Linked DNA regions of Litorilinea aerophila. The protein of the gene in region 1 binds, or shares a complex with, the protein of each later gene. Links are inferred from orthologs where the notes say so. Each region holds a gene or a part of one and is shown in the gene's direction. Other genes may lie near its edges.

Region 1 (2,922 bases):
GCGTCCTGTCCGGCCAGGATCCCCAGCGCAGCCTGGATGAGATCGTGTCTGCCCTGGGCGAAAATCGTAACCTGGTGGGCGAAGAGCTGGAGAACCGGCTGGTCAAGATGATCTGCAAGCGGGCTGCCATCAAGGGGGGGCAGCTCCTCAGCACCCTGGAGATGCAGGAGCTGGTGCGCCAGCTGGAAGCTTGCCAGTCCCCCCGGACTTGTCCCCACGGCCGTCCCACCCTGATTCAACTCTCGGCTGGCGAGCTGGAGCGGGCCTTTGGCCGGGCCTGAAGTTGCGGCGCACTGGCGGTCCGCTCTGGAAAGATGGGTGAAGCTGCCTAATGCTTCCCTGGGCTCTGGCGCCGTGATGCCTCGTGATGTCGGGGAGCGCCCCGGCAAGGAAATGGATTCATCCTGGCGGCAACTTTGGTAGGCACCCCCGGCTATGTTATACTCATGGAATTGTGAATTTTACTGCGCCACGGATCAGCGCGCCATCTCAGTGACCCTGCCATCGCCACGGCCAGCCTGGAACCATAGAGCCGACCGTCCCCTGGCCTGATTTTTTGCAAAATCGGCCAGGATTTCGTGCCAGGCCGGCAACCCGGCCGCAGGGAATGAGGCAGCCGGAAAAGAATCGCCAGAAAAGAGAAGGAATTCGAGGAAAAAATGCCACTGAAAGTCTCCACCGAACCGAAGGAAAACCGCCAGCTGGAGATGACCATCGAGGTCGAGCAGGAGCGGGTCGACCAGGAGTTGCGCAAGGCGGCCCGCAAGCTGGCCGGGCAGTACCGCATTCCAGGCTTCCGCAAAGGCAAAGCGCCCTATCACATCGTCGCCCAATATGTGGGCCTGCCTGCCCTCTTCAATGAGTTCATCGAAAAGCTGGGCGAAGAAGTCTACAGACAGGCGCTGGAGCAGGAGCAGATTGAGCCCTACGCCCCTGCTTCCCTGGACATCGCCAGCCTGGAGCCCCTGACCTATCGGCTCACCATTCCCCTGGAACCCAAGGTGGACCTGGGCGACTACCGCAGCCTCCGCCTGGAAGAGGAAGAGCCGGTGGTGGAAGAGGCCGAGATCGAGGAACAACTCAAGCAGTACCTGGAGCAATACGCCGGCTGGCAGGAGGTCGACCGGCCCAGCCAGTACGGAGATATGTTGACCATCGACGTCAAGAGCGTGCTGGTCCAGGAGGATGCCGCCGAGGGTGAAGAGACGGTGGTGTTGGACGAGACCGACTGGGACGTCACCCTGGATCAGGAAAACCCCATGGAGCCGCCGGGCTTCGATGAGGCGCTGCTGGGCATGCGGCCGGGCGAGGAGAAGGAGTTCGTCCTGAGCTGGCCCGAGGACAGCCAGAGCATCTACGCCGGCAAGCAGGCCCGCTTCCATGTCAAACTCCACAAGATCCAGGCCTATGAGCAGCCCGAGCTGAACGACGACTTTGCCAAACTGGTCGGGCCGGACTTTGAGACCCTGGACGACCTCAAGGAAAGCATCCGCCAGAGCCTCTTGGAAGAAAAGAAGCGGGAAGCCGAGCAGGAATATCTGGAGAAAGCCCTGGATCTGTTGGTGGAGCAGAGCCAGATGGAGTACCCGCCGGTGGTGGTGGAGGACCAACTGGATGCCATGGTCCAGGAATTTGAGCGGCAGTTGCGCCAGTTCGGCATCGAGAGCCTGGAAAGCTACCTGCAGCAGACCGGCCAGAGCCTGGAGGAATACCGGGAGAGCCTGCGGGAGGCTGCCGAACGGGTCGCCCGGCGCAATCTGGTCATCTCCGAGTTGTATCAGGCCGAAGGGCTGGAGGTCACCGACGAGGATATCGAGGAGCGCATCAAGGAAATGTTCGGCGAAGAGGCCGATTCCCAGGACCCCTCCACCCAGGGGCTCATCCAGATAATGCGCCAGGGGGCGGGCCGTTCCATCCTGGAAAGCCAGATCCTGCAAGAAAAGGCCCTCCAGCGGCTGTTGGCCATTGTGCGCGGGGAAGAGCTGCCCCCGCCTGGCCAGAAGGAGGACGGCCAGGAATCGACAGAAGAAGGCGAGCCGGCAGAGCAGGCTTCGGCCGAGGCTACGCCAGAGGCCAGTGCCGGAGGCTCCGACGAGGAGAACGCTTCCGAGGCGTCGGAACATGCGCCCGTGGCTTCGAACGAGACTCCGGACGAGACATCGGAGGAAGCGCCGGAACAACAGTAGGCAGGGCACAACGCTAACAGAACGCAAACAGACAAAAGAAGCCTGCTTACGGTCTGGCGGTCCCAGAGCCGTTATGGTGTCATCGCCTGGCAGAAATCTTGGTTTTCGACCAGATAGAACGGAGTAAGATATATGATTCACCCAACCAATGTCATTCCGATGGTGATCGACAACAGCGGCCGGGGCGAGCGTGCCTATGACATCTACAGCCTGCTGTTGAAGGAACGGATCGTCTTCCTGGGGATGCCGATTACCGACCAGGTGGCCAACCTGATCGTGGCCCAGTTGCTCTACCTGAACGGCGACGACCCCAACCAGCCCATCAACCTGTACATCAACAGTCCGGGTGGCAGCATCTACGCGGGCCTGGCCATCTACGACACCATGCAGATGATCCAGGCGCCCGTCAGCACCTATGCCGTGGGCGTCACGGCCAGCATGGGCACAGTGCTTCTGGCTGCCGGGGCCAAGGGCCGGCGCTATGCCCTGCCCCACGCCACCATCCACCTGCACCCGGCCAGCAGCGGCGCCCAGGGCTACACCGAGGATGTGCGCATCGCCTTCCGGGAGCAGGAACGGGTGCAAACCCAGCTCTTCCACCTGGTGGGGAAGCACACCGGCCATAGCTGGAAGCAGATCGAGAAGGACTTCGAGCGCGACCGCTACATGAACGCCCTGGACGCCAAGGAGTACGGCCTGGTGGACGAAATCCTGGGCGACACCAGCGACGTGGTCA
Region 2 (6,893 bases), on another replicon or contig:
GTCTCCATCTTATAACTGGCAGGAGTGAGAGGAAGAGAAGCATGCCCAGACGGAAGAGCCAGCGCAAGCGAGAGCTCCCCGCGCCGGCGGTGGACCGGTCGACCCCTCCCCAGTGGCTGACCCTGAAGCAGGCCAGCGACTTTCTGGGCATCCACTACACCACCCTGCGGAGCTGGGCGGACAAGGGGGAGATCCCCGTCTTTCGTACGCCCGGCGGCCACCGCCGCTTCAGCCTGGCCGATTTGCGCCGCTTTCTGGACGCACGCCTCAGCCAGCGCGCGCCCGGCGAATCGGAGCACCTGGTCAGCGCGGCCATTGTGCGGGTGCGGGAGGAGATTCAGAAGATTTCCCAGGAACAGGTGGGCTGGCACTATCCCCTGGAGGGGGACGCCGTCCAGCAGCGGCGTCAGCGGGGGCGGCGTCTCTTTGCCCTGGCCATCAGCTATGTCTTGAAGCCCAAGCCCCGGCCTCGCCTCCTGCAGGAGGGGCGCCGGCTGGGCTTTGAGTACGGGCGAGAGGCCGCCCTCAGCGGGGTGGGCCTGACGGAGACCGGGCGGGCTGTCCAGTTTTTCCGCCACCAGTTGTACCAGGTCATCCGCAGCGGCAATCCCGGCCAGGCCATGGATGCCGACGATGTGCGCATCCAGCAACTGATCGACCAGTTCCTGGATGAAGTTCTCTACGCGGTGCTGGACGGCTATGAACAACAGCTTCGAGGCGACCGGGCGGGACCTGGGGTCAGCCAACAGGCCCCAGACGAACCTTTCCCGTAACCTTCACGAGTACAGCGCCCCACGCACATGGCCACTGGCGGCCTGGAGCCGCCGCCGGGCCTCGGCCGCATCCACATCCGCCAGCCCCATCACCACCGCGACCTTGACCTCTCCCCCTGCCTCTTCCAGGAGGCGGGCCGCTTCCTGGCCGGACAGGCCGGTGGCCGCCGTCACGATGCGGACAGCCCGTTCCCGTAACTTCTGATTGGTGGGCCGCACATCCACCATGAGATTGCCGTAGACCTTGCCCAGGCGGACCATGCTGGCTGTGCTGAGCATGTTGAGTACCAGCTTCTGGGCGGTGCCGGCCTTCATGCGGGTGCTCCCGGTGATGACTTCTGGCCCCGTCAATACCTCGATGGCGACGCTGGCCATCTGGGCCATGGGGGAGTGGGGACTGCAGACCACGGCGATGGAAGCGGCGCCCACTTCTCGGGCGTAGGCCAGGCCGCCCAGCACGTAGGGGGTGCGTCCACTGGCGGCCAGCCCCACCAGCACGTCACCGGCGGCGAAACCATGCGACTGGAGATCCCGGCGTCCCTGTTCGGGATCGTCCTCGGCCGCTTCGATGGGCCGGGTGAGGGCCTGGGGCCCGCCTGCGATGAGGGCGATGGCACGATCCGCCGGAAAGCTGAAAGTGGGCAGCAGCTCAGAAGCGTCCAGCACACCCAGCCGTCCGCTGGTGCCTGCGCCCATGTAGAAGAGGCGATGGCCGGCGGCCAGTCCCTGGACGATGAGCTCGACCGCCTGGGCGATCTGGGGGAGCACTTCGGCTACAGCCAGCGGAACCTGGGCATCCTGCCGGTTGATGAGCCGCAGCATTTCCAGGGTCGGCAGGCGGTCAAGCTCCTGGCTGAGGGGATTTCGCTGTTCGGTAAGGGGCAAGGGGGTAGTCTGTTGCATATTCATGGGCCTTTCGTCGTATGGAATCTACGGATCGAAGTGAAAACCATCCCTGGGCGCCGAGTCCCCAGACGGCTGCTATGATAACACCTTTTGGCAACAGGACCAGGAATACCCATCCATTCGACGCATGCCAGCAAGGCGTTTGTGGAATGTAGGGAAAGCGTAGGTGAAATGTGGGAAAAGGGCCATCCTGTCGGCGCGAAACTGCAGCTGTACGCGCTTGGAGGCTGGGCTGCCACCACCTTCTCTGTTTGGATTTGCCGGACGATGGGGGTTTTAGGGTGTCGGGCCCGGGTCAGAAGTGTCCAGGGCTGCAAAAAAGTCCCCTTTGTCGCGGCCCGGGCGGTCGGCGGCGCCTCGCCATGCCGCTGGGCCCTGGGTCAGCCGGACCGCGTCCTCCTGGGATCCATCGGGGCGATCCAGGGGTGGTTTGCATAGAAACTCGCGCCCTGTTATAATCGAATTCCCACTCAGGCTTCGGTTCCCTGCGGATGAAGCTGTACTCCCTTTTTTCAGGCCGAATCCGTATTCAAGCCTATTGGCCCTATAACCAACTCACACCATCACACCTAAAGTACACCTAAAGGAGGTTTGTCATGCGTAACCCAGGGAAGTGGCTCGTCCTGCTTGTTGTCGTTTTGTTGATGACCAGCCTGGCCGCCTGCGCGGCGGGAACCGTTGCCGTGCCCGATCGCCCCATTGAGGTGAGCGTGGACTCGGCGCTGGCCGCCCAAGACAAAGCCATGGCCGGCCTGATGATGGGTTCGGCGGAGTGGACCGAAGAGGAGTTTAGCAGCCTGTTGTCGGTGCTGCTCCAACAGAACAGCGGCGAAAATAATCCGGTCAACGCCATTCGGGTTTGGTTTGATCCGGACAATCAGGTGACCATTCAGGTGGATCTGAAGGATGGGGTGATCCCCTTCGGCAATCAACTGAACCTGGCCGGCAAGGTGGATGTGGTGGACAACCACGTGCAGGTCCACCTGGAGCAGGCGGCGGCCGGCAACCTGGCCGTGGCCCCGGCCGTCCTCCAGATGATCAGCGACCAGATCAACGCTTCCCTGGCCGACCCCAGCATGGGGGTGGCGGTGGACGTGACCACGGACACCGGCCTGATTCAGGTCAGCCTGGCCGGCATGTAGTTTCTCGGTAGGCAGGAGTCGGTAGGCTGCCCCGGCACCCGTGGGCGGGCTCGCCCGTTTATCTTTGTCGTCTATCTTTGTTGTCATGGCCCGGAAGTTCTTCCGGGCCTTTTTCATGGCAGGTTCATACCCGGGGCTGAAGTCCTGTTGCAGGTGGGTGCGTACGTTCGGCAGAAATAGCCGCCCTAAAATTTGACCATCGATTGGCGGCCATGTTACACTCGTGGTTCGTGGGCATGTTGTGCCCACGGCTTGTGTGTTTATGGTTTTGATGCAAGTTCGGACGTGAACATCGCGGGTGCATGCTGCGGCAGCAGGGGGTGCCTTGCCCTATCCAGGGTGCCGCCGGAAGAGCTGCCGATATTTTGCCGACATTCTGGTTGCCGGCATTTTCATGAGGGCGTGAATTAGCTAGGGTCGAAGTTTGGTTCTAAGTTCGCTTTGAATGCTTGAGTTCTCTTGGGTATCTTGAGCAATTTGACTTAGATTGAGGATTCAGTTCATTAGGATGGAGGAGTCTTTTGCCCACGATTAACCAGCTGGTCCGCAAGGGCCGAAAAAGTGTGGCCAAAAAGGAAAAGGCGCCGGCGCTGCGCTTCACCCAGAATACCCTGACCGGCAAGACCCGGCGTATGAAGAAGGGGAATCCCCAGAAGCGCGGCGTCTGCACCCAGGTGCGTACCACCACGCCCAAGAAGCCCAATTCCGCCTTGCGGAAGGTAGCCCGTGTGCGCCTGACCAACGGCATGGAGGTCACGGCCTACATTCCGGGCGAGGGCCACAACCTGCAGGAGCACAGCGTGGTGCTGGTGCGCGGCGGTCGTGTGAAGGACCTGCCCGGTGTTCGCTATCACATCGTGCGAGGCGCGCTGGACAGCACGGGCGTCGACCAGCGGAAGCGTGGTCGCAGCAAATATGGGACAAAGCGCCCGCGAGGGTAACATAGCTACGGCGGAGATTCAATACCTATGCGCAGGAAGCGAGCAGAGACACGAGCGGTCATTCCCGATCCTCGCTACAACAGCGAGATCGTCGCCAAGTTTATCAACAATGTGATGGAGCGCGGCAAGAAGAGCCTGGCCACCCGCATTGTTTACAACGCCTTCGACCTCATCGAAGAGCGGACCAATCGCCCCGGCCTGGAGGTTTTTGAGGAGGCGTTGAAAAATGCCACTCCTCTGGTAGAGGTCAAGCCGCGCCGGGTCGGCGGTGCCACATATCAGATTCCGGTGGAGATCGGGGCAAACCGGCGGATGGCCCTGGCCATGCGCTGGCTGATCGACAGCGCGCGCAAGCGCAGTGGCCGCGATATGTCTGTGCGGCTGGCCAATGAATTGATGGATGCCGCCCGCAACGAAGGTGCTACCATCAAGAAGCGGGAGGACACCCACCGGATGGCCGAGGCCAACCAGGCTTTCGCCCACTTCCGTTACTAAATCGGCCGCTTTTGTCCCGGGCCGGCCAGCCCCAGAGGGCTGGGCAAAGGCCGGCACCCGGATGGAGCGGCTCGCCCGTCGCGATCCCGCTGCGTGGCTATGGACCGAGCTTTGCTGAAAATTTAGCGTGGTTTTTGGCTCTCTCTAGAGAGCTCGCATACGTCTCGAACGATACGTCTCGAACGACGAGTGCGGCGCCCTTGCCACAAGTGAACGAGCGCAATGTCTTGCTAGCGCTCCAGGCCTGTCTGGGCAACATCGATGTTGCCCAGGGCTGCCGGGTATCAGGCAAACTTTCCAGGCAAACTTTGTGGAGAATCGGCGCCGTACTGTTTTGTTCTAAAACAGGAATCCTTTTATGAGTGTGGAATATCCCATCGAACGCACGCGCAATATCGGTATCATTGCGCACATTGACGCCGGTAAAACAACGACCACCGAGCGTATTCTCTTCTATTCCGGTCGCATCCACCGCATGGGCGAGGTGCACGAAGGCACCGCTGTGACCGACTACATGGTCCAGGAGCGGGAGCGGGGCATCACCATCACGGCTGCTGCCATCACCACCGTCTGGACCGACCGCATGACCGGCGAGGAGTGTCAGATCAACGTGATCGACACCCCCGGCCACATCGACTTCACCGCCGAGGTCCAGCGCAGCCTGCGGGTCCTGGACGGCGGCGTGGTGGTCTTCGACGCGGTGGCCGGCGTGGAGCCCCAGTCCGAGACCGTCTGGCGACAGGCGGACCGCTACCACGTGCCCCGCATCTGCTTCGTCAACAAGATGGATCGGGTGGGCGCCAGCTTCGAGCGCACCTGCCAGATGATCGTGGATCGGCTGGGTGCCAACCCGCTGCCCATTCAGCTGCCCATCGGCGCCGAAGATAGTTTCGCCGGTGTGATCGACCTGCTGACCATGAAGGCCCTGGTCTTCACGGACGAGCTGGGGGCCAAGCCGTCGGTGGAGGAGATCCCCGCCGACCTGCGGGAGGCCGCCGAACACGCCCGCGAGGTGATGATTGAGCGGATCGCCGAGACCGACGACGAGCTCACCATGAAGTTCCTGGAAGGCGAGGAGATCAGCACCGAGGAGCTGGTGGCTGCCCTGCGTCGGGCCGTGATCAACAATGAGATCGTGCCTGTGCTCTGTGGCTCTGCCCTGCGGAACAAGGGGGTCCAGCCATTGCTGGATGCCATCGTGCGCTACCTGCCCAGCCCGGTGGACATTCCACCGGTACAGGGGACGGATCCCCACACGGGTGAAACCATCTACCGCAAACCGGATCCCAATGAGCCCTTCTCGGCTCTGGTGTTCAAAATTGTTACCGACCCCTTCGTGGGTCGGCTGGCCTACGTCCGGGTCTATTCGGGGCGGTTGACCTCAGGCAGCACCGTCTACAACGTCAACCGGCAGCGTCGGGAGCGGATTGGGCGCCTCCTGCAGATGTACGCGGACAAGCGGGAGGAGATCAAGGAGTGCGATGCCGGGGATATCGCCGCGGTGGTAGGGCTGAAGCAGACCTTCACCGGCGAGACCCTGTGTGACCCCAACGCCGAGATCCTGCTGGAGTCCATCGAATTCCCGGACCCGGTGATCAAGGTGGCGGTGGAGCCCAAATCCAAGGCGGATCAGGACAAGCTGACCGAGGCCCTGCTCAAGCTGGCCGAGGAAGATCCCACCTTCCAGGTCAACTACGACGACCAGACCGGGCAGACGGTGATCGCCGGCATGGGCGAGCTTCACCTGGACATCATCATTGATCGGCTCAAGCGGGAGTTCCGGGTCCAGTGCAATGTGGGGCGCCCCCAGGTTGCCTACCGGGAGACCATCACCCGGCCGGTGCGGGCCGAAGGTCGTTTCGTGCGACAGAGCGGTGGCCGCGGCCAGTATGGCCACGTCTGGCTGGAGATCGAACCCAACGAGCCGGGTGCCGGCTTCGTCTTCGAGGATCGCATCGTCGGTGGTGTGGTCCCCAAGGAGTACATCCCGGCGGTTCAAAAGGGCGTGGAAGAGGCCATGGAGAGCGGCGTCCTGGCCGGCTATCCGGTGGTGGATGTCAAGGTGGCCCTGGTGGACGGCAGCTACCACGAAGTGGACTCCAGCGAAATGGCCTTCAAGATTGCCGGGAGCATCGCCTTCAAGGAAGGTGCCCAGAAGGCCGGCCCGGTGCTGCTGGAGCCCATCATGAAGGTGGAGACCCTGGTGCCGGAAGAGTACGTGGGCGACATCGTGGGCGATTTCTCCAGCCGCCGCGGCGACATCAGCGGCATGGAGCCCCGGGGAAATGTCCAGGCCATCAAGGCGTACGTGCCCTTGAGCGAGATGTTCGGCTACGCCACCGACCTGCGCTCCATGACCAGCGGTCGGGGCACCTTCACCATGGAGTTCTATAAGTACGCACCGGTTAACCAGGCCATTGCCGAGAAGATTCTGAAGGGCGTGGCGGCCTGATACCGGGGAGGCACCTCTTGTCCGGGGGCTCGTGGTACGGGGTCTGCGCATCCCGTACCACGGCTGCCCTGTAGGAGCAGGGCGCCGAAGCTGTACTGGCAGCTTCCAAACGCAAGCGCGTTCTGACTGCCATAAATTTTGTTAACATGGCGGTCATGGTTTATACTATTTAGGTTTGTGGCGT

What was found. The genes of interacting proteins can lie anywhere in the genome.
Region 2: the proteins of tig (region 1) and rpsG are in contact, whole or in part, in a crystal structure (PDB 3GTY), measured with the Thermotoga maritima proteins. The link is inferred for Litorilinea aerophila from one-to-one orthologs. Residues at the interface, in WP_004081061.1 of Thermotoga maritima: Glu122, Val124, Val129, Leu130, Tyr133, Glu188, Gly259, Ile262, Tyr263, Glu266, Ser270, Glu273, Gln274, Glu277, Arg308, Gln311, Ile312, Ser315, Tyr316, Glu325, Arg329, Arg336, Leu363, Phe366, Trp367, Arg373, Leu377, Arg381, Leu384, Glu387; in WP_004081843.1 of Thermotoga maritima: Lys34, Lys52, Lys55, Glu59, Arg62, Gln63, Glu66, Asn67, Lys69, Val71, Arg95, Ala109, Lys110, Lys111, Gly112, Arg113, Pro114, Glu117, Glu121, Ile124, Ala125, Tyr127, Asn128, Asn129, Thr130, Gly131, Lys135, Asp139, Arg142, Met143.

The regions. Positions count from the first base shown.
Region 1 is NZ_VIGC02000018.1:24,097-27,018, reverse strand. It holds tig (trigger factor), read left to right. Parts: upstream 1-659; coding sequence 660-2,186; downstream 2,187-2,922. Other genes in the region: FKZ61_RS14235 (ClpP family protease), read left to right, coding at 2,319-2,922; mutL (DNA mismatch repair endonuclease MutL), read left to right, coding at 1-281. UniProt on the Bacillus subtilis protein: Involved in protein export. Acts as a chaperone by maintaining the newly synthesized protein in an open conformation. Functions as a peptidyl-prolyl cis-trans isomerase.
Region 2 is NZ_VIGC02000045.1:29,411-36,303, forward strand. The notes cover bases 2,557-5,523. They hold rpsG (30S ribosomal protein S7), read left to right. Parts: upstream 2,557-3,789; coding sequence 3,790-4,257; downstream 4,258-5,523. Other genes in these bases: FKZ61_RS22495 (hypothetical protein), read left to right, coding at 2,557-2,821; rpsL (30S ribosomal protein S12), read left to right, coding at 3,343-3,762; fusA (elongation factor G), read left to right, coding at 4,616-5,523. Also shown: priA (primosomal protein N'), read left to right, coding at 1-15; FKZ61_RS22485 (MerR family transcriptional regulator), read left to right, coding at 42-773; murQ (N-acetylmuramic acid 6-phosphate etherase), read right to left, coding at 777-1,682; more of FKZ61_RS22495, read left to right, coding at 2,276-2,556; more of fusA, read left to right, coding at 5,524-6,709.